DNA from 3 places in the Exiguobacterium sp. H66 genome. Region 1 is predicted to be linked to each of the others. Evidence: riboswitches for the same ligand, from Rfam matches in the RefSeq annotation. Region 1 holds a riboswitch; each other region holds the start of a gene.
The links. Region 1 has a riboswitch for lysine ahead of KNP88_RS12910 (amino acid permease). Riboswitches for the same ligand answer to the same signal wherever they lie in the genome.
Positions count from the first base shown of each region.

Region 1 (7,697 bases):
CGAACCCTAATGGAATACGGGTCAAATCATAGTAAAACAGATGGGAACTGCCGCGGAAAAACAGAAACGGACTTTGGCTCATCTTGTCATACTTTTTCCGTCGAGCCGTTTCATCGAGTCCTCGCACTTTATCATCATAAAAATCCAATACTTTGGCAATCGTCATCTGTCGAATGTCATCATAAACTGCTGTAAACAAAACATGACCTCCTTTCGATTCTAAAAAAGGCAGCCAAAACGAATTCGTTTTGCTGCCTTACGATTTGACTTACTCGAAGTGTTTTTTATATTCCCCATATCCGGCAGAGTCAAGCTCTTCTACCGGAATAAATCGAAGAGCAGCGGAATTGATGCAGTAACGCAGACCACCGAGCTCTTTTGGACCATCATCAAAGATATGACCGAGGTGACTATCGGCATCAGCTGAACGAACTTCTGTCCGCGTCATGCCGTGCGTCGTATCAAGATTTACTTCCATCTTGTCTTCTGCGATCGGCTTCGCGAAACTCGGCCATCCGCAACTTGAGTTGAACTTGTCTTTTGACGTGAAGAGTGGCGTTCCATCGACGATATCGACATACAACCCCGGACGTTCTTCATCCCAGTATTCATTTCGGAAGGCCGGTTCTGTCCCGCTCTCCTGTGTCACTTTATACTGGATGGGTGTTAAGCGTTGTTTCAATTCCTGTTCCTTACCGTGATCTTTCCAAGCTTCTTTGACGAACTTGGCACGACCCGATCCGACACTATACATTTGATAGCGGAACGGATTTTTTTTGTAGTAGTCCTGATGATATTCTTCCGCCGGCCAAAATGGTGCTGCCGGACGGATGTCGACGGCAACCGGTTTTGAAAAACGACCAGAAGCATCAAGCGCTGCCTTTGATTGTTCCGCCGCTTGCTTTTGCGCTTCATCAACATAAAAAATAGCGGGTTCGTACGATTGACCTCGATCATTAAACTGACCGCCACCGTCCGTTGGATCAATTTGACGCCAAAATACTTCAAGTAATTCTTCATATGTGATGACAGACGGATCATACGTCACCTCGACTGCTTCGAGATGTCCCGTCGTCTCAGAACAAACTTCTTTATAGGTCGGGTTTTCTGTATGACCACCGGTGTAGCCGGAAATCACCTGGTCGACACCATCATACTTATGAAACGGTTTGACCATACACCAGAAACAACCACCTGCAAATATTGCTTTTGCCATCTATCTTCCCCTCCTCTTTCTATCTCTCTAGTCTACTGCTTTTTAAAGCATGCCCCTACTATCTTGCTCACTCAATCTTCTGGATTTGCCTTCAGGCGTCGCATGACAAAATAAATCGCTGCAAAAACTAAAATCAATCCGCCGAGCGAATACCAAATGTTGTTCATACGATAAATCATTTGATAAATCGCTAATGTAATCAATAAAATCGCAATCGGGATAAATGCCCGTTTAAAGTGGTACCAGTAGTTCACGATGCTCGCCTCCGTTTTTCTTTAATCTTAATCGATTTGAGCCGTCAACTGTGAACTTATTCCGCTCGTTTGTACTCTTTCTCGAGATAAGTCGTATACCGCGCATGCCACGACTTCAAGGCAAAGCGCCAGAGGAGGACCGTCCCGACAAGCAAGACAAGCGTGATTGGCCAGAACCAGCCTGAAACGATACCATCCGGATAGGCGAGTCCTATTTTCGAGAAGAGGACATACATCAAGATGATACTCGACACGAGTAAGACCGAGACAGGCATCGCATATTTCCATGGTGTCATCCCCGTCGTACGTACCGGTCGACGACGATTCACCTGCATAACAGGACGATATTTCCCCATGAACCACATGAACAGCACTTCGATCACCAATAAAATACCGTAGCCATGGATAAAGCTGATGCCGTGATCGATTCCGAACAACTGTCTGAGTCCGAAAACAAAGAAGTAATAGGCAATGACATGAAAAACGATGACGATTTTGGCAGCAATCGGTGGAATCGTCCGCACGAGCATTCCCATCATGACGATGACGAGAATCGGAATGTTGAAAAATCCTGTGAATTGACGAATCAACGTCCAAAGACCGTCTGGTGCATACATTAAGAATGGAGCGACGACAAATGAAATCAAGGCAACGATCGTTCCGAAGATTTTACTGACACGGATCAGCTGCCGATCGGTCGCTTCTTTCGCAAAGACCGGGCGATAGATGTCGAGTACGAACAACGTCGCGATACTATTTAAGAGTGAGTTGAATGAACTAAAGACTGCTCCCAGCAAGACGGCCAAGAAAAATCCCATCAATGAGACAGGGAGCAACTCCGTGATTAATTTCGGATAGGCCAAATCTCCACTCGCTAGATTATCTCCATACAAATGGTACGCAATCACACCCGGAATCAACATAAATACCGGGACGAGTAGTTTCAGGAAGCCTGTCATCAAGACACCCTTTTGTCCCTCTTTTAAGTCCTTTGCTCCAAGCACGCGCTGAATCACATATTGATTGAGTGACCAATAGAAGAGATTCGCAAACAAAATCCCTGTAAAAATCGAAAAGAACGGAACGGCGTCGGTTGACGACCCAATCGCATTCAATTTTTCAGGGTGTGTCGTTGCGAGACGCTTCATCCCGTCGACCATGTTTCCGTCCCCAAGTGCAAAAAAACCAAGAATCGGAACGAGGAAACCGATGATGACAAGGCCGACTCCATTTAATGTATCGGAGACGGCGACCGCACGTAGTCCTCCGAAAATTGCATAGAGGGCCCCGATGATCCCGACAACCCAAATGACGAGCCACAGCGACTGCGTATAACTCAATCCAAATAACTCCGGTACGTTAAACAGCTGTAAGACGGCAATCCCGCCGGAGTAAAGCATCGATGGAATCGTCACGCACATGTAGCCAAGTAAGAATAAGAGCACCGTCATCCGCCGGACCGTTTCATCATAGCGCTGACTTAAAAATTCAGGTAACGTCGAAATCCCCATCCCCAAAAACTTAGGCAACAGGTAGATCGCCATGATGATGGCAGCAAACCCTGCCGTGACTTCCCACGCCATGCTCGACATATTCCCCATGAACGACTGACCGTTCAAACCAATCAGTTGTTCTGCCGAAAGGTTGGTCAGAAGCAAGGAACCGGCAATAAAGATTCCGCTTAGTCCACGTCCTGCCAAAAAATATTCGTCAACTCCCTGTTCCTTTCCTCGTGTCATGCGATAGGACACATAAGCAACGAGCGCCATGAAGAACGCGGCCGAACCCAGTGTCAAAATCAATTCATATGTACTCATTTCACACTTCCTCCATCCCGATTGTTTTAGTAGATTTACTGTAAAGAATTTATTCCTTATTCTTACTTTATTGAAACAATATTTTTAGATAAAAATAAAATTATTAAAAAGAAATAATCCAATTACGGATTGACATACTTGCAGGGACATATCATGGAAAGAAACTAAAAAAATCTTTCGGAAAACCACTCGGTTCTTTTATACACAAAAAACCCTCTCGCAAGTGAGAGGGTTTTTGTGTGTAGACAAACTATTAAGAAGCGTAAACATGCGATAACAAGAGACAATCCGTCACGATACTACCTAAAAAGCGTCATATTTCGTTGACTCCTAAGGGAAAAGTGCGTTTTCAACGCGACTTGCCAGAGGCAGGCAAGACCCTGCTCATTGTCCGTTAGGATCAAGGAGCAACGGCTTGCGCCTCGCCCGAGGAAAGCAACGAAAAAAGACGCTTGATCTCCCGATTCCCGATAACACTTTGCTTATAGTCTGACCTCTCGTAAGCGAGAGGGTCCTTTAGCTTATACTATTATTTTTTCGGATGTTTCGGAAACTCCATCTCATCATACCGGACAACCGATGTCCGGTGTTTGACTTTATGTCCGAGCCAGAAGACCAAGAATAACGGAATTCCGATATACGTTGCTGCAATCCCAACCCAGTCGATTTGATCAGCGAGGAACGCGGCATAGTTTTGCCCAACGATAACGAGGAAACATAGGCCAAATGCGAATAGCGGACCAAACGGGAATGCCGGTGCAACGTACGGTAAGTCACGTAACGCATACCCTTGGGCGACGAAACCTTTTCGGAAACGGTAATGACTGATCGCGATCCCGAGCCACGCGATAAATCCTGTCATTCCGGAAGCATTCAGTAACCAAAGATAAACTTGTCCACCGAACATCGACGTCAAGAAACAAAGCGCACCAATCGCCCCTGTCGCGAGTAACGCATTCCGCGGCACACCGTTTTTTGAGACTTTCGCAAATAGTTTCGGTGCATCACCTTGTCGTGCCAGTGTGTAGAGCATCCGGGTTGAAGCATACATCCCGGAGTTCCCGGCAGACAAGACGGACGTCAAGATGACCGCATTCATCAATGCTGCTGCAAACACGAGTCCTGCTTTTTCGAAGACGAGTGTGAACGGACTGACGGCAACATCCGTAATATCATTTGAGACAAGGCTCGGACTTGTGTATGGAATCAACATTCCGATGACGAAGATCGCAAATACATAAAATAATAAAATCCGCCAAAACACCTGTTTAACTGCTTTCGGGACATTTTTTTCCGGATCTTCCGACTCGCCTGCTGCGATTCCGACGAGCTCCGTCCCTTGAAAGCTAAAACCTGCGACAAGAATGATACCGATGACAGCTGGAATCCCTCCGACAAACGGTGCATCACCTAAGCCAAAGTTTTTGAAGCCTGCTGGTGGCTCCGAAGTAAAGATACCAAAAATCATCGCGACTCCTACACCAAGAAACACGATGACCGTGACGACTTTAATCATCGCAAACCAGTACTCGGCTTCACCGAATCCTTTGACCGAAAAATAATTTAATCCAATCATTAAAAGTAAAAACAGCGCGCTAAAATAGACGCCCGGAATGTTCGGGAACCAGTAATGCATGACGATTTGTGCTGCGACGAGCTCGACGGCAATCGTGACGGCCCAGTTGTACCAATAGTTCCATCCTAAGGCGAATCCGAATGAAGGGTCGACGAACTTCGTCCCGTACGTCGAGAACGATCCTGCGACCGGCATATAGGCGGCCATCTCCCCAAGGCTCGTCATCAAGAAGTAGACCATCAATCCGACGATTGTATAAGAAAGTAACGCACCGCCCGGTCCTGCCGCTGCAACAGAGGCACCTGACGCGATGAATAAACCGGTCCCAATCGCTCCGCCAATTGCAATCATCGACATATGCCGGGCTTGAAGCCCTCGTTGTAGCCCTTCTGCTGTGGAATCAAGGGGGTGTTGTTGCTGTTGTAAATTGTTCATGTCTGTCGCTTCTCTCTTTTTATAATTTTTGAGAGGGCGCAAAAAAGCGCCCTCACCTTCCAAGAGGAAGATGAGAACGCAACATATCGATGATGCGTCTCATTCTACCGTCGTGAAAGATAGCTCCCCATAAACCGCAAACGGTTCATGACAGTATTAGACCTGTTTGATCTAATCCCAATCGCTGACTTTCAAAGTAGTCTACGATTTCGGCAATTCTTCCTTTTGAGCTATTTCATCTGCCGCTTGACGACATCCGTAACCCGACTCATAAGAATCGCAACCTCCATCCCACTGGTTGAGTGAGAACTAATTAAGTTGATTTACTAATTCATTACTTCGACATAGTACATAATATGTTTCTTGTTTGTCAATTTATATTTTTGAATCCTACCGTGCTCATAGTAAAATTCCGATATTTTTAGTACACTAAATGGTAGAAGGTAGTACAGAAAGGATGTTGCTCAGATGGGACAAGAACAACATGACCAATTGACATATCGATTAGAAGAACAAATGCGCGTGATTCTCCGGACGTTGCGCCGTGAGTTGAATCAACTGTTTGAAGGTACTGCCACGCGAAGTGAATTCTTCATCTTACGCAGCTTATCTGAAAACGGCCCCCAGCGTCCGACATTACTCGCGGAACAGTTCGAACTCGCGACAAGTCAGGTCACCGCTTTGACAGATAAACTTTATAAGACCGGTTTTGTGACACGGACACGCTCGACGGAAGATCGTCGTTCAATCGTCCTCGCCTTGACTGACGAGGGAGAGGCCGCTTTTCGGAATCTCGAAGTCGTCCGTCGCACATATCTTCAGGAGCGATTCGGCACTTTATCTGAAGAAGAACTGAACGTGATGATTCATGTATTTGATAAAATCCTTGCGACAATGGATGAAGAAGTCGTCTCATCCAATTAATAAATTAAAAATCAAGAGAAAAACAGAGGTTTTGTTCTGTTTTTCTTTTTTTATTCTAAACATTCAGACCTCCTATACCGTTAGTAGAACGAGTATACTCAAAGTATATAATTGGAAGTATACTGCAGGAGGAGTTGGGAGGATTTGTTGTCTATTATGAATAACTTCATCATAAATTTTTGTCTCTTATTCACGACAATCACGCTTTTATTTTTACCTTTTCGAAATCAACCAAGAATTACACCAAAATCAAAGCTTGAATCACGCCTTATTTTAGGTTGTGTAGCTGGTGCAATTGCTGTACTCCTCATGTTCAACAGCATTCAAATTGATATTGCCCGGATTGACTTACGCATCATTCCTGTCGCAATTGCCACATTATTTGGCGGATTGCCTAGTGCCCTCATCACGGGAGTCATGATTATCGGAACGCGTTTTTTAATTACACCTGCTGATCAAATCGAAGGAGCGATTCTCGCTTCCGTCATCATGGTTTTATTCATTTTGACAATTGGCATAGCACGCAGATTTTTACGTAATACATTGCTGACCTTTGAATTAATGATCGGAATCGGTATTCTCTATTCGTTACCAGCCATCTATGCACTGACAAACAGTTGGGAAACGTTTTTCAAAGTATCGGTTACGTACATTTTCTTTAACTTATTAGCCGGACTCGTCACCTATCGCTTATTAGCCGAACTGAGACGACATTTTGAAAATATCCAGTACCAGCAAAAACTTGCGATGACCGACGCCTTGACGGGTCTCGCCAATCGCCGACGTCTGGACGACTCCCTATCACTCGTCGGATCGGATGACGACGGATATTCACTTATCCTGATCGATATCGATTTCTTCAAACACGTTAACGATACATATGGTCATGATGTGGGCGACGATGTGTTGCGGCAACTCGGAACGACACTTGCCTCTATTGTACGTCCGGATGATTTAGTCGGTCGGTACGGCGGAGAAGAATTTTTGATCATTTTACCGAACACATCATTGAAGGATGCGAAAAAAATCTCTGAATTAGCGCGGACGACAGTCGCCCGTAACCTGTTCCCGACTGCAAATGTACCTGATTTGAAGATTACGATTTCGTTAGGAATTGCCCATTCGGGTGGATCCCATACATCACTCGAAGCATTGCAACAAGCGGATAAAGCACTCTATGCTTCAAAAGAGCACGGACGTAACCAAAGTACGATTTATACGAAACAGCTGGAATTCCGTCAAGCGTAATCTAACGTTATATCCGACTAGCACCAAAAGCGCCATTCCCTCACATCGGAATGACGCTTTTTAGTTCATTTTTTAGACAGTCCCTGGGCGTGTCTAAGGGAAACCAATACTTTCAACTGTTCCGAAGACGATCATCTGACTGAGCTGATTTGCCATATACTCGGAGGAATACGGACGATCATTTCGTAACCACGACATCAAGAGCCCGAGTTGACCACCAATGACGT
Region 1 is NZ_JACSMQ010000008.1:89,121-96,817, forward strand. It holds gene KNP88_RS12890 (DUF2252 domain-containing protein) at 1-199, opposite strand, end outside; gene msrA (peptide-methionine (S)-S-oxide reductase MsrA) at 269-1,216, opposite strand; gene KNP88_RS12900 (hypothetical protein) at 1,288-1,470, opposite strand; gene KNP88_RS12905 (solute:sodium symporter family transporter) at 1,527-3,287, opposite strand; gene KNP88_RS12910 (amino acid permease) at 3,817-5,298, opposite strand; lysine riboswitch at 5,411-5,595, opposite strand; gene KNP88_RS12915 (MarR family winged helix-turn-helix transcriptional regulator) at 5,767-6,222, shown strand; gene KNP88_RS12920 (GGDEF domain-containing protein) at 6,379-7,470, shown strand; gene KNP88_RS12925 (TetR/AcrR family transcriptional regulator) at 7,564-7,697, opposite strand, start outside.

Region 2 (7,697 bases), on a different contig from region 1:
TTCCGACTTCAATCAACGGAACAGTCTATCCACTGGCGAAGTTGATTACAGAACTCAACATCATCGCTGGGGCACATGGTGTCGGACGGATTGACCACGTCGAGAACCGTCTCGTCGGAATCAAATCGCGGGAAGTGTATGAATGCCCGGGAGCAACGGTCTTGCTAAAAGCCCATGTCGCACTCGAGACCATCACATTGACGAAAGACGTCGCTCACTTCAAACCGATTTTAAGTCAACAATATGCAGAAACAATCTACAACGGTTTGTTCCATGCGCCGTTAACGAAAGGCCTGAAAGCATTCTTAAAAGCGACGCAACAAGACGTCACGGGCGAAGTACGGGTCAAACTCTACAAAGGGAATGCGACGGTCACAGGACGTCAGTCACCGGTGTCACTTTATGACGAGAAGCTTGCGACGTATACGAAAGAAGATGCGTTCGATCATGAAGCAGCGAAAGGATTCATTAAATTGCACGGTCTTGCGATTGCGACACACGCAAGTGTTCATCGGCAGGAAGGCGTGACAAAATGACGAAACTTTGGGGCGGACGGTTTACAGAAGGGGCTTCCGCTCAGGCTGAAGCGTTTGGGGCATCGATTTCATTTGACCAAAAGCTTGCGGCAGTTGATTTAGAAGGAAGTCTCGCCCATGCCAATATGTTGTATCAACAAGGTATCCTAGAAGAGACGGAATGGAAAAAAATCGAAGCGGGTCTCAAGACGTTACGAGCTTCGATTGGAACACATGTCTATTCGCTTGCTGACGAAGACATCCACATGAATCTCGAACGGTTGCTGACGGAACAAATCGGACCGGTCGCAGGCAAATTGCATACAGCGAGAAGTCGGAATGACCAGGTTGCGACGGATTTACATTTATGGATGGAACAACATGTGGTTGATTTAATCGAAAGCCTACGCAACTTGCAGACGGTGATTACGGAACAGGCTGATGTACACATCGAAACCGTCATGCCGGGGTATACCCACTTACAGCGGGCACAACCGATTTCACTTGCACACCATCTACTCGCGTATTTTTGGATGTTCGACCGTGACGTAGATCGTCTGACAGATAATTTGAAACGGATTCGGATTTCGCCGCTCGGTGCGGGGGCACTCGCCGGGACGACATTCCCGATTGACCGTTTCAAGTCAGCGGAACTGCTCGGATTTGAGCACGTCTATCCGAACAGCCTCGATGCTGTATCGGACCGTGACTTCGTTATTGAATACCTCGGGATTGCTTCGACGGTCATGATGCACCTCTCACGCTTTTGTGAAGAAATCATCATCTGGGCGTCGCAAGAATTTTCATTCATCGAATTGTCAGATGCATTTTCAACGGGTTCGAGCATGATGCCACAAAAGAAAAACCCGGACTTTGCTGAATTGATTCGCGGAAAAACAGGGCGTGTCTATGGAAACCTGATGGGGTTCCTGACGACGATGAAAGCATTACCGCTCGCTTACAATAAAGACATGCAAGAAGATAAAGAAGGTGTCTTCGATACGGCAGATACCGTTTTACAATCCGTTCAAATCTTTACGGGAATGCTCGAATCGGCAACGTTTAAGACAGAAGCGCTCAAGAAGGCGACAATGCAAGACTTCTCGAATGCGACGGAACTAGCAGATTATCTCGTCACAAAAGGTGTTCCTTTCCGGGAAGCGCATGAAATCGTCGGAAAAGCGGTCCTCCATTGTGTTCAGACGAATTGTTTCTTAAAAGATTTAACGCTTGAAACGTATCAAACGTTCCACTCCGTCATCGCGGAAGATGTTTATCCGCTCCTCGACCCGGTGCAAGCAGTGGCAAGAAGAGGAAGTTACGGCGGGACAGGTTTTGCTGCTGTTTCTGTACAACTCAATCAAGCGAAGAAAAAACTCGCGGATTAACGGAAAAATGAAAAAAATTTAGCAAATGACTGGATTTAACAAAAAATGTTTGCTATAACTGTAACTAACAACCGACAGATAGAGGCGCGGATGACATCAGTAACATCATTTATTGAAGCGAGCATGCTGAGTGATGTGAAAGGGGAAATCCGCCGAAGTGAATGAGAAAGATGCTTCTTCTCATTTGCTGGTACAACGGTTAAGATCCGTTGTACTGCCGAAACCGATGTTTCGGAGCGCTATCTTACGTAAAAGAACGAAAGACTTTGTCTTCGTTTGTCCGATCGTGATAACGACGGGCCGTAGGAACGCTCCTACCGGCCCGTCGTTTTTTTCTGTTTCGGGACAAAGGAGATAGGATTGTGACAACTGTACTTAAATTTGGTGGTAGCTCGGTCGCGACTGTCGAACAGATTCAGTCAATTGCGAATTATTTAAAAAATCGGACAGAACAAGGTGAAAAATTAGTGGTCGTCGTCTCTGCGATGGGGAAGATGACAGACTCGCTCATCGCACAAGCGCAAGCAATCACGGATCGTCCTGAACGACGTGAACTCGATCGATTGCTCGCAATCGGCGAAGAACAAACGATTTCGTTACTCAGCATCGCCTTAAATTCCGTCGGAGTAAAAGCCTTATCACAAACAGGTGCGCAGGCAGGAATCAGCACGATGGGGGTTCATACGAAAAGTAAGATTAAACAAATTGACGGGGACTTGTTACGAAAGAAACTCGAAACCTATGATGTCGTCATCGTCGCCGGATTCCAAGGTGTCAACGAGCTCGGGGATGTTACGACACTCGGTCGTGGTGGATCAGACACAACGGCTGTCGCCTTAGCGGCCGTCCTTGATAAGCGCTGTGAAATCTATACGGATGTCGACGGTGTCTATATGGCGGATCCGCGGATTCATCAAGCGGCACAGCCGATTCCACAAATTTCATATGATGAAATGATGGAAATGAGTGCACTGGGATCGAAGGTCATGGAGATGCGCAGCGTTGAACTCGGGAAAAAATACGGCGTGCATATCTTTGTTGGGAAAACACTTGAATCGGAAAGAGGGACTTGGATCATGGAGGCAACAGAAACGATGGAACAAAAAGCAGTCACGAGCGTCAGTGTAACGAAAAATGTTTTGACGGTTTCAATCAAACACGTTCCACAAACCAATTCAGCAGTCGCCGACATTTTTGAATTGTTATCGAATCGCCATGTCAATATCGACATGATCAGTCAAACGACCTTTGATAGTGACGTGTTCCTTTCGTTCTCTTGTCCACTCGATGAAGAAGAGTTTCTCGAAGAGGCACTGAAAGATATCATCGATCGTTTTCCGACCGTTAAAGTCGATCGTCATAACGAGCATGCCAAGTTATCGGTCGTCGGAATCGGAATGCGTGACGCAACGGGCGTCGCATCAAAATTATTTGCGACGTTCCGTGCCGAGAACATCACGTTTTATCAAGTCACGACATCAGAAATCAGTATCTCGTATACAATCGCACAAGCAGATATCGAACGAACGGTCGCGGCGATCGCGAACGCGTTTAGCCTGTAAGGAGGAATGAACATGTACCACGTAGCAGTCATCGGTGCGACAGGCGCCGTCGGACAAAAGATGTTACAAGTCTTGAGGGAACTCGATTTTCCAGTCGGTCAACTGTCGGCGTATGCTTCAGAACGATCAGCAGGAAAAGTCGTTTCGTTTAATGGAACGGACGTAACGATTACAGCTTTATCGGAAGACATCATCCATCACGGGATCGACGTCGCATTATTCGCAGCCGGTGGAGCAATCAGTGAACAGTATGCCCCCTTGCTGGCAGAACACGGAACACTTGTCGTCGATAATTCAAGTGCTTTCCGGATGCAAGAGACGATTCCGCTCGTCGTACCAGAAGTCAATCCGGAAGCGGTCAGCAGCACCGACCGACTGATCGCTAATCCGAACTGCTCGACGATTCAATCCGTCGTTGCCCTGGCACCACTCAAACACTTAGGTTTTGAACGAATCACGTATACGACATATCAAGCAGTCTCCGGTTCCGGTCAAAAAGGAATCGAGGATTTAGCACGAGGCAGCCGCGGTGAAGAACCGGTCAACTATCCGCACCCGATTCATGATAATATCTTGCCGCATATCGATGTCTTCTTAGAAGACGGGTACACGAAAGAAGAGCAAAAAATGATTGACGAGACACGGAAGATTTTTAGCCAACCGAACTTACCGGTCAGTGCGACGTGTGTCCGTGTTCCCGTCACAAATTCGCATTCAGTTGCAATCAACGTGACGTTTTCAAACGAGACGACGGTCGAAGCGATTCGCACAGCACTTGCTGACGCGCCAGGCGTCGTACTGGTTGATGATGTTTCGCGAAATCAGTACCCGATGCCGCTTGATGCAAGCGGGACGGACGAAGTGTACGTCGGGCGGATTCGTCAAGATCAAACGCTCGCGAACACATTCCATCTGTGGTGTGTCGCGGATAACATTCGAAAAGGCGCGGCGTCAAATGCAGTCCAGGTCGCGCGTCATGCTTTAGAAAACGGCATCCATTCTTAATCATACTAAGGAGGAATTTAACATGTTCAAAGGAGCAGGAACAGCACTCGCGACACCGTTCAATTCAGCAGGTGAACTCGACTTAGTCGTTTTTGAACAGTTGATTGAACAGCAACTTGCAGCCAATATCCAAGCGCTCGTCGTCGCCGGGACGACAGGTGAAGGATCGACGCTTTCGAGCGAAGAGTTCGAAACGTTACTTGAGACAGCAGTCCGTGTCACGGCAGGTCGTGTTCCGGTCATTGCCGGTACGGGAACGAACAATACGGCACAGACGATTGAAAAAACGAAAACGGCTCAGCGGCTCGGAGCGGATGCAGCGATGCTCGTGACACCGTATTACAATAAAACGTCACAAGCCGGTTTGATTGCTCACTTTACCGCAGTCGCGGATGCTGTCGAATTACCCATCATGTTATACAACGTACCTTCACGGACGGGTGTCGCGATTGCAGTTGAGACAGCTGTGACACTCGCGGAGCATCCGAACATTCAAGCATTCAAAGAAGCGAGCGGGGATGTCAGTTTCATGGGTGAATTGATGACGGCACTCCCCGAAGGTTTTGCAGTCTTCTGTGGCAACGACGATCAAATCCTGCCGTACATGGCATGGGGAGCACAAGGTGTCATCTCGGTCCTGTCGAACCCGTACCCGGCAGAAACACAAGCGCTTGCTGAAGCCATGCTCGCAAACGACTTAGTGACGGCACGACGCATTCAAAGTGATTTAATGCCGGTCATTGCAGCGATCTTTAGTGACGTCAACCCGATTCCTGTTAAAGCAGCACTCGAAGAAATTGGGTTTGCAGTCGGTGCACCACGCTTGCCGCTCGTTCGTCAATCCGAAGCCGGGCATGCACACTTACTCGAGACGATGCATGCTTATAAAGGAGTGGTTCGATGAAGCTTGCCATTCATGGATATGGTGCGACAGGGCATTATGTCGAGGAATTGGCACCCGCTGAAGTCGTCGCCGTTATCGATCAGACGAAGTCAGCGGAGAAAATTCCTTCGTATCAAACGGTGTCCGAGCTAACAGAAGAAGTCGATGCCATCATCGATTTCTCTCATCCGAGCTTGTTGCCGGATTTACTGGCGTATGGCCTCAAAACGAAAACACCGCTCGTCATCGCGACGACCGGATTTTCGGAAGCGGAGTTACAAACGATAAAAGACGCTTCGACTGAAATTCCAATTTTTCAGTCGTACAACATGTCGTTCGGGATCGCGATGATGCAGCAATTGTTACAGGTGCTCGTACCACTCGCCAGTTCGTTCGATATCGAACTGTTAGAAAAGCACCACAATCAAAAGGTCGATGCACCAAGCGGGACGGCAGAACTCTTATTGCGGACGATTCAAGAACTCCGTGACGTCCAGCCGATCTATGAACGTGAATCGACACGGGAAAAACGCCAAGCGTCTGAGATCGGCATGCACTCGATGCGTGGTGGAACAATTTTCGGTGAACATGAAGTGTTGTTCGCCGGGGTCGATGAATTGATTGAAATCAAGCACACGGCATTATCAAAAAAAGTATTTGCTTCAGGTGCGATTAAAGCAGCCGAAGCACTCATTCAAAAATCGGCGGGACTCTACACGTTAGAGACGCTCTACTCACAGGAGGATTCACATGTTACTAACTGATGCTTACGAAATTGCGAAATTCATTAAAGATGCTAAAAAACAGACACCGGTCAAACTTTACGTCAATGGCGATTTAGCGGGCTTGACGATTGAAGGGGCGACAGCTTTCGGATCGGATGAATCAAAAATTTTCTTTGCAGATGCAGGACTTGCTGCGACTTTCTTAGAAAAGTATTCAGACCGGATCACGGACGTCCACGTCGAATACGATCGTCGGAACAGTGCTGTACCGATGCTTGACACACGTCACTTGAATGCGCGAATCGAACCGGGTTCGTGGATTCGGGATCATGTCGTCATCGGCGATAACGCCGTCATCATGATGGGTGCAATCATCAATATCGGTGCATCGATCGGAGATGGTACAATGATTGATATGAACGCCGTCGTCGGAGCACGTGGCACGATTGGGAAAAACGTTCATGTCGGCGCAGGTGCCGTGGTCGCAGGTGTCCTTGAGCCACCTTCAAAAACACCGGTCATCATCGAAGATGGTGTCTTGATCGGAGCGAACGCTGTCATCTTGGAAGGCGTTCGTGTCGGAAAAGATGCAGTCGTTGCAGCAGGCAGTGTCGTCACAGAAGACGTCCCTGCAGGTAGCGTCGTTGCTGGAACACCAGCACGCGTCATCAAACAGAAAGACGAAAAAACAGCAGAGAAGACGCAATTAGTGGATGATTTACGTTCACTCTGATTGACGTCGAAGAGGAGGAAAACACATGGCAGTGGATACACAGTATGGTGAAGCGATTTGGTTAGACGGGATTTTTCATGATCCAAAAGAAGCGAATACGAGCGTCATGTCACACGCGATTCATTACGGAAGTGGTTTTTTCGAAGGGATTCGTGCTTACGCGACGCCTGACGGTCCGGCAATTTTTCAATTGACGGAACACATCGAACGTCTCTTCCGGAGTTGCGCGTTCTATCACGTCACGATTCCATATACAGTGGAAGAACTTGTCCAGGCAACGATTGATCTCGTTGCGAAAAATGGCTTTGAGTCTTGTTACATCCGTCCATTCGTTTTCCTCGGTACACCGTGGCAAGCCTTGATGGCAAAAGATACGACGGTTCACGTCGGCATCTCGTGCTGGGAGCTTGGTGAATACTTCGATAAAGGTGTCGGCATTCGTGCGAAAGTCGCTTCTTATCGTCGGGTATCGTCAACGATGATGCCGATGCAAGCGAAAGCCGCTGCGAACTATATGAACTCACAACTCTTAAAAGGCGAAGCCCTTCGTGATGGATTTGACGAAGCAATCGCTCTTGATATGAACGGTAATGTCAGTGAGGCGAGCGTCGCGAACTTGTTCATGTTGAAAAACGGGACAATCTACACGCCGTCACTCGACTGTTCTGTCCTTGACGGCATCACGCGTCAAGTCATCATGCGCCTCGCGCAAGATCAAGGGTACCCGGTCGTCGAACGCCATATCGGGCGTGACGAGCTTTACGTCGCAGACGAAATTTTCTTAACAGGGACAGCGGCAGAAATCACGAGTGTTGGGGAAATCGACCATATTACAATCAACGGCGGAACACGGGCTGTCGCGGATGAATTGCTCGAGCTTTACCGA
Region 2 is NZ_JACSMQ010000006.1:44,402-52,098, forward strand. It holds gene KNP88_RS10820 (argininosuccinate synthase) at 1-536, shown strand, start outside; gene argH (argininosuccinate lyase) at 533-1,903, shown strand; lysine riboswitch at 1,975-2,153, shown strand; gene KNP88_RS10830 (aspartate kinase) at 2,266-3,465, shown strand; gene KNP88_RS10835 (aspartate-semialdehyde dehydrogenase) at 3,478-4,470, shown strand; gene dapA (4-hydroxy-tetrahydrodipicolinate synthase) at 4,493-5,374, shown strand; gene dapB (4-hydroxy-tetrahydrodipicolinate reductase) at 5,371-6,117, shown strand; gene dapD (2,3,4,5-tetrahydropyridine-2,6-dicarboxylate N-acetyltransferase) at 6,104-6,811, shown strand; gene KNP88_RS10855 (branched-chain amino acid transaminase) at 6,837-7,697, shown strand, end outside.
Region 2: it holds a riboswitch for lysine, as region 1 does, so the genes downstream of both, KNP88_RS10830 (aspartate kinase) here and KNP88_RS12910 (amino acid permease) in region 1, are expected to answer to the same signal.

Region 3 (7,697 bases), on a different contig from region 1:
TCTTCACCAAGTGATTGGGCATGTTCCTGCATCTTAGTGACGAGAATACTCGTCGACATTCCTGAACTACACGCCAACATGATTTTTTTCATTTCAACCATTCCTTCCGCGTTTTGGAATCGCTTACAACTTTGATTATACGGATTTTAACATTCATGTCTATACTTGATTTTTATTTTGTTTATTTTTATTTTTAAAAAGTGTAGTGTTGTAATCGAAAACAACTTGGAGGAGGAACAATCATGGAAGAACTGATTTGTTTTGAGCCGATTTTACAGGAGCGGATATGGGGTGGATGTAAGCTTGGTGCATATGGATTTGATACGTTAGGCAAACACAACATCGGTGAAGCTTGGACTTTGGCTGATCACCAAAACGGGCAAACCAAGGTGAATGCCGGACGTTTTTCCGGTGATGCACTACGGGATTTATGGTCAAATCACCCTGAAATCTTTGGGGTGGACACAACGGAAGCTTTTCCTTTACTCATTAAGTGGATTGACGCTGCGGATGATTTGTCCGTTCAAGTCCATCCTGACGATCATGATGCCTGTCGCCTAGAAGGACAGCCTTACGGGAAAAATGAATGCTGGTATATCGTCGATTGTCCGGCAGACGCCACCATTATTTATGGGCATGACTTCAAAACAAAAGCTGATTTGTTGCGCGCTGTCCGTGAAGACGATTTAACTTCCGGCTTAATTGATTTGCCTGTTTCACCCGGCGATTTTTTTTACGTTCCAGCAGGTACTGTTCATGCTTTAACCGAAGGGTGTCTTGTCATCGAAATCCAGCAGAACTCTGATACCACGTACCGGTTGTACGATTACGATCGAATTGACCATTCGACCAACAAACCGCGTCAACTCCACCTTAAAGAAGCACTCGAAGTCATTCAATTTCCTCATTTCCAGTACGAGGAGCCTTATGTACCGACCTCTTTTTGTTCAAGACTACTGACAACCAACGCCTATTTTTTTGTCGAGGAATGGGCCATCCATGACATGATTACGATTGCACCACGAACTTCCTTCCAAGTCATCACTATCATCAGTGGCACGCTGATCATCAACCAATTGCGTTATACCGCCGGAGACACGGTTCTGATTCCGGCAAAAGTAACTTGTACCGTTTCTGGAAAGGGGAAACTTCTATTGACTGGTCCAAATCCAACACCGAAACAACGACTTCACATCGGAATTGATCTTGGTGGGACTCACACGCGTGTTGCCGCAATCAATCAGCACCATGTCGTAAAACAATATCGATTTTTGACAGAGGCGGCTGCTGGCCCGGACTATACAATTAATCATTTAAGACAAGCCATCCAAAAGCTACTTGAAGAATTTGAAGTCGAACGAATTGGTATCGCAGCGCCTGGTCCGCTTGATGCAGCAACGGGTCGGCTATTGTCACCTCCGAACCTGCCGGGTTGGGACGATGTAAATTTGGTTCGCCCGTTAGAAGAGTTCTTTAACATCCCGGTTTCCCTTGAAAATGATGCAAATGCCGCCGCGCTCGGCGAAGCATTGTTCGGGGCAGGCCAAGACTATGCATCCATCTATTACATGACAGTCAGTACAGGAATCGGTGGTGGATATGTCTATCAAAAGACGTTGATTCGAGGCGCACACGGATATGCTGGTGAAATCGGAAATACGATCATCGATGCTTCTGGACCGGAACACCCTGTCTTGAACAAAGGCTCACTCGAAGGATTAGCAAGCGGGACGGCACTTCAGACACGTGCTGATTTGTTGAACGAGCGTTCTGTCGCAACACTTCTTCGCAATCCACTGGAAAGACTTCGCTTCGTTAACCATTTAGCAACAGGCATCGCGAACATCATTCATACACTTGATCCGGAAGCTGTCATCATCGGCGGCGGTGTTACGGCTTCCGCCGATTTATTTTGGGAGGAGCTCTTACAAGCCGTCAATGCCCGTCTCTACCCGACGTTACGTCAAAAAACAATCATCCGCTTAGCTGCATTGGAAGGAAATGCCGGTGTCATCGGTGCTGCCCATTTAAATCGGATGAACGCCGAATAACTTCATTGTTCCTTTTGAACAGACTTTACTACTTTTTTTTAAAAACAGACTTGAAACTTTTTTCTGAAATATGATAAGGTTTTCTTATTAAAAGAATATGACTATTCTATCGATGAGGTAGAGGCGCGGTCTTAATGAGTATTTGATCTGAGGATGACAACGAGGACGATCAAGGAAAGGTAATGCTGCCGAAGTATCGTCAAGTGTCTGACTTGATGGTACTGGTCGAATTGGGAAATACCCGTTCGATTGCCATACGTATTTTGTATGGAGCGCTCCAATTCGGCTAAGAAAGACGCATCCAGCAAGGGTGTCGGCTTTGTTGCCGGTGCCCTTGCTTTTTTGTATGCAATGGGTCTCATCTTCTAAAAAAAGAGGAGGAACCACACAATGGTCAATTATTCAGATTCAATCGTTGCGCTCATTCCAGCTGTCATTGCAATCGCACTTGCAATCGTGACGCGCAAAGTCGTTATTTCACTTGGTGTCGGTATTTTGATTGGTGCTTTATTGCTGCATAGCTTTAATCCAATCGATACGGTCGTCTATCTCGGCAAAAACATCTTTAGTCTATTTTGGGCGGATGGGGCGTTAAATGAATGGAACGTCTTATTACTCATCTTCTTACTATTACTCGGTGTTCTATCGACGCTTATCCAAACATCGGGCGGTGCACATGCCTTCGGTGAATGGGCAACAACACACGTCAAGACAGCGCGCGGCGCTCGCCTCGCAGCATTTGGTTTAGGTATTTTAATCTTCATCGATGATTATTTCAACAGTCTTGCTGTCGGGAATGTCAGTCGTCCGTTAACGGACCGTCGTGGCGTCTCGCGTGCAAAACTTGCGTATATTATTGACTCGACGGCTGCTCCAGTCTGTGTCATCAGCCCGCTTTCAAGTTGGGGAGCGTTCATCATCTCGATCATCGCTGGTATCTTAACGACACATTCGATTACGGAGTATTCCGCATTCAGTGCTTTCATGATGATCGTGCCCCTCAACTTCTATGCGATTTTCGCTCTATTGCTGACGCTTTACATCGCGTACACAGGGATTGCGGTCGGACCGATGCGGACGCATGAACTTCGTGCATTAAAAGGTGAACTTTTCGACGCAAGTAAAGGAACACCGATGGGGATGGCAGAGGAAGTCAAAGAACACGAAGGTGGAAAAGTACGTGACCTCGTCGTTCCGATTATCGTTCTCGTCATTGCAACAGTTTCCGCATTACTCTTTACCGGTGCTCAGGCACTCGCTGCTGACAATCGTGCATTTACGTTGATTGGTGCATTTGAAGCGACAGACGTAACACGTTCACTCGTTGCTGGTGTCGTCATCAGTTTAGTCGTTGCTTTCCTGATGTTGATTGGTCGGAAAATCCCGGCGCGCGAATACGGACACAGCATCTGGGCTGGGATGAAATCCATGTGGCCTGCTGTCGTCATCTTATTATTCGCTTGGACAATCATCGCTGTTATCGGTGACATGAAAACAGGTGAGTACTTAGCAAGCTTCGTCAGTAAGTCGATTTCTGCTTCGTACCTCCCCTTCTTATTGTTCTTGATTGCAAGCTTAATGGCATTCTCGACAGGTACAAGTTGGGGAACATTCGGTATCATGCTGCCGATCGGTGCTGACCTCATCATGGCGGTCGAACCGAATCTCTTACTTCCGACGCTCGCTGCCGTTCTTGCCGGATCCGTCTTCGGAGACCACTGTTCACCAATTTCCGATACGACGATTCTCAGTTCGACAGGTGCCGGTTCGCATCATATCGATCACGTCACGACACAACTTCCGTATGCGTTGGTTGGTGCAGCGACATCGGCAGTCGGCTACCTTGTGCTCGGTTTAACCGATTCATCAATCATCGGCTTCATCGGTGCACTCATCGCCTTCTTACTCGCACTCGTCGTCCTGAATGTCGTCTCGAAACGCGGTAAAGTACCAACTGAACTTCGCGCTGAATAACAAAAAAATAACGCTCAGCTTAGCCGAGACGAGAAAAAAAGAAGGGATTGCCATCTACCGTGATGTGCAATCCCTTCTTTTAAGTTGTAGACAACATGGTATGAAGAAATAAAAAGCGTCTTGTTTCGTTGCTTTCCTCGGGCGAGGCGCAAGCCGTTGCTCCTTGATCCTCACGGACAACGAGCAGGGTCTTGCCTGCCTCTGACAGTGCGTTAAAAACGCACTTTTCCCCGTAGGAGTCAACGAAACGTGATGCTTTTTAGGTAATACCGTGAGAGAAATCCAGGAAAGCACGAACGAATTGCAATTCGATATCGCATGTTCACGCTTCATAAGAGTTTGTCTACACGCTGAAGCGATCATTCTTACACCATCAAGGCACACACTTCATTTGCAAACGCAACTGGATCTTCGATTGGCAAGCCTTCCATGAGCAACGCTTGTTGGTACATTAATTTCGTATAGCGTTCAAATTTCGGACGGTCTTCTTTAAAGGCCGTTTCAATGGCTTCGAAGACGTCATGTGACGTGTTCAACTCTAAAATTTTCACGGCTGAAACATCTTGGTTGTTCGGCATCGACTTAAGAATTTTCTCCATTTCAATCGAAACGGCACCATCCGTCGCGAAGCAGACCGGATGTGATTTTAAGCGTGACGAAGCTTTGACTTCTTTGACTTGCCCAGCGAGCGCTTCCTGCATTGCTGTAAACATCTCGACTTGTGTTTCGGTCGTTTCTGCTTGATCCGCTTGCTCGATCCCAAGATCACTGCTCGTAACCGATTTAAATTCTTTTCCTTCATAGTTGAGCAACATTTGAATCGCGAACTCATCGATTTCTTCCGTAAAGTACAGAATGTCGAACCCTTTGTCTTTGACAAGCTCCGACTGTGGTAACTTATCTAAACGGTCCGTACTTTCACCTGAAGCATAGTAGATGTATTTTTGATCTTCCGGCATCGCCGCGACGTATTCAGCGAGCGTGACCAGCTTCTTCTCTTTTGCCGAGTGGAACAGGACAAGATCTTTGACCGTCTCTTTATGCATGCCGTAATCATTGTAAATTCCAAACTTCAATTGACGACCAAAGGCTTGATAAAAGGTTTCATACTTCTCGCGATCGTCACGAAGCAGTCCTTCAAGTTGCGTCTTAATCTTACTTTGAATGTTTTTCGCAATCAATTTGAGTTGGCGGTCGTGCTGCAACAACTCACGTGAAATATTGAGTGACAAGTCTTCCGAGTCGACCATCCCTTTGACGAAGCTAAAGTGGTCCGGCAAGAGGTCACTGCATTTTTCCATGATCAAGACGCCGTTCGCATACAGTTCAAGACCTTTCTCGAACTCTTTCGAATAATAGTCGAAGGACGGTTGCTCCGGAATGAATAAAATCGATTGATAACGGACGGCACCATCTGCACTAATATGGATGTGCTTGACTGGTGTATCAAATCCATATCGTTTTTCTTGATAGAAGTTCGTATAATCCTCGTCCGTCAACTCTCGTTTATTTTTCCGCCAAATCGGCACCATGCTGTTGATTGTCTTGACGACCTTCACTTCTTCCATCTCGTCCGATCCTTCGATCGGTTGACGTTCCGTCTCTTCCATCTCAATCGGATAGCGGATGAAGTCGGAATACTTTTTGACGATCGTCCGCAAACGATGCGTATCTAAATACTCATCATAATTTTCATCTTCTTCGTTCGCTTTGATGTGCAGCGTGATTTCCGTCCCGACTGCAGCTTTTTCGACTTCTTCAATCGTATAACCGTCGACACCGTGCGACTCCCACTTGTACGCTGTTTCGCTACCGAATGGTTTCGTGATGACCGTGACCACGTCCGCGACCATGAATGCCGAATAAAAGCCGACACCGAACTGTCCGATGATATCGTGTCCGTCTTGCGCGGCATTCTCCGCCTTAAAGGCAAGTGACCCACTCTTCGCGATTGTCCCGAGATTCGCTTCGAGCTCCTCTTTCGTCATCCCGATTCCCGTATCACGAATGACGAGCTGTCGTGTCGTTTGGTTTGGTTCAATCGTAATCTTATAGGCATCCTTTTCGAACGTCAGTGTCTCGTCCGTCAATGCTTTGTAATAAATCTTGTCTATCGCATCACTAGCGTTCGAAATCAACTCACGTAAAAAGATTTCCTTATGTGTGTAGATGGAATGAATCATCATTTCGAGTAAACGTTTCGACTCTGCCTTGAACTGTTTCGTTTCCATTTCCGATGCCCCCTAGTTCTTTTTTAGCACTCTAACAATAAGAGTGCTAATACAAATCTATTATTACGGATTGGAAAAATAGTGTCAATCCCCTTCTTCGAGTCGGCTGCGGATATATTTTCCGATTTTACGTAAGCTTTCCGCTGACCCGTATGTGCCATGACTGACACCATGGCAGTCCGGCCGATTCCCGAGTCCGATGAACTGCTCACTCGGTTTAAAGTGAAGACCGATGATTGGAACGGAAAATTGTTCCGAATACCCGAGTTCGAAGACGGCATCCGGATACCCCGGGACCGGCTCGGGCGCTTGCCATGTAGCCGTCTGATCGATTGTCCGGTAACGTTCCGTATGTTCCCGTCCGAGGAGAATGATGCCGCGTAACGAAAAGAGACGAATCAATTTCAAAAGGAACGTCTGACCAAATACGGTTTCTTCCAGTTCATGTCGCTGAGCGATCGTTCCCATGTAACGTTTCGTCGGAAATGGAAAAAAATCCGCATGGATGACCGGCTCTCCGGTTCCGTAAAAAGAAGCTTCGAATCCATTCAGAAAACCTTCCAATTTTCCTCCCCCCTCCCGTCCGAACCACGATTTATAAATGTCCGGCTGTTTGAAATAACGATTATAGGAATCAATCATTTGATTAAATCGTTGGTCCGTCCGGTACTCCGTAAGCGGCGCATCGACTTCTCTTAGGACGAATGGTCCTGTCGTCTCATAGCGTAACGTGCCATCCCGGTTCAAAAACTGGCCTGCCGACGGATTCGTCGCAATCGTAAGCCAGCTACGCTCGCTTACGTCACCAAACCATAAGACCGGTGTCGTCCGGTCAATCAACTCATCCTTAAATACATCTTTCTCTAACTCGATTTGGTACAGAATCGCTTCATCGAGTAATTTTTTTGCATATTCACGTTGTTCGGATGTCAGCGTTCTCATTCCTTTCCTGTCGGGTTTTCACTTTTCATCTGTTCCCGTTCTCATGGATTGCTAGACAGTTCAGTAGGTTTATCCTCCAAAGTCGAGGGAATGATTCATAAGGTGAACAACATTCGGAGCAAGAGTACTTAGAAGGAGGAAATTACACATGGGTCGATTAGAGAATAAAGTAGCAGTCATTACAGGTTCAGCAACAGGAATTGGTCAAGCAACGGCACTCGTCTTTGCCGAACAAGGGGCGAAAGTCGTCTGTGCTGACGTCAATCTTGAAAAAGCACAGGAGACGGTCGAAAAAATCAAACAGGCTGGTGGACAAGCGGAAGCGATTCACGTCGACGTCACGCAAGTCGATAGTGTCGAAAATCTTTCAACACACCTGAAAGAAACATACGGATCGATTGATGTCCTGTTCAACAATGCCGGCATTGATCAGCAAGGCGGAAAAGTCCATGAATATCCGATTGAACTGTTTGACCAAATCATCGCGGTCGACTTACGT
Region 3 is NZ_JACSMQ010000004.1:76,642-84,338, reverse strand. It holds gene KNP88_RS08345 (PTS sugar transporter subunit IIB) at 1-92, opposite strand, end outside; gene KNP88_RS08340 (type I phosphomannose isomerase catalytic subunit) at 243-2,051, shown strand; lysine riboswitch at 2,162-2,337, shown strand; gene KNP88_RS08335 (Na+/H+ antiporter NhaC family protein) at 2,442-4,025, shown strand; gene htpG (molecular chaperone HtpG) at 4,391-6,256, opposite strand; gene KNP88_RS08325 (hypothetical protein) at 6,341-7,198, opposite strand; gene KNP88_RS08320 (SDR family oxidoreductase) at 7,347-7,697, shown strand, end outside.
Region 3: it holds a riboswitch for lysine, as region 1 does, so the genes downstream of both, KNP88_RS08335 (Na+/H+ antiporter NhaC family protein) here and KNP88_RS12910 (amino acid permease) in region 1, are expected to answer to the same signal.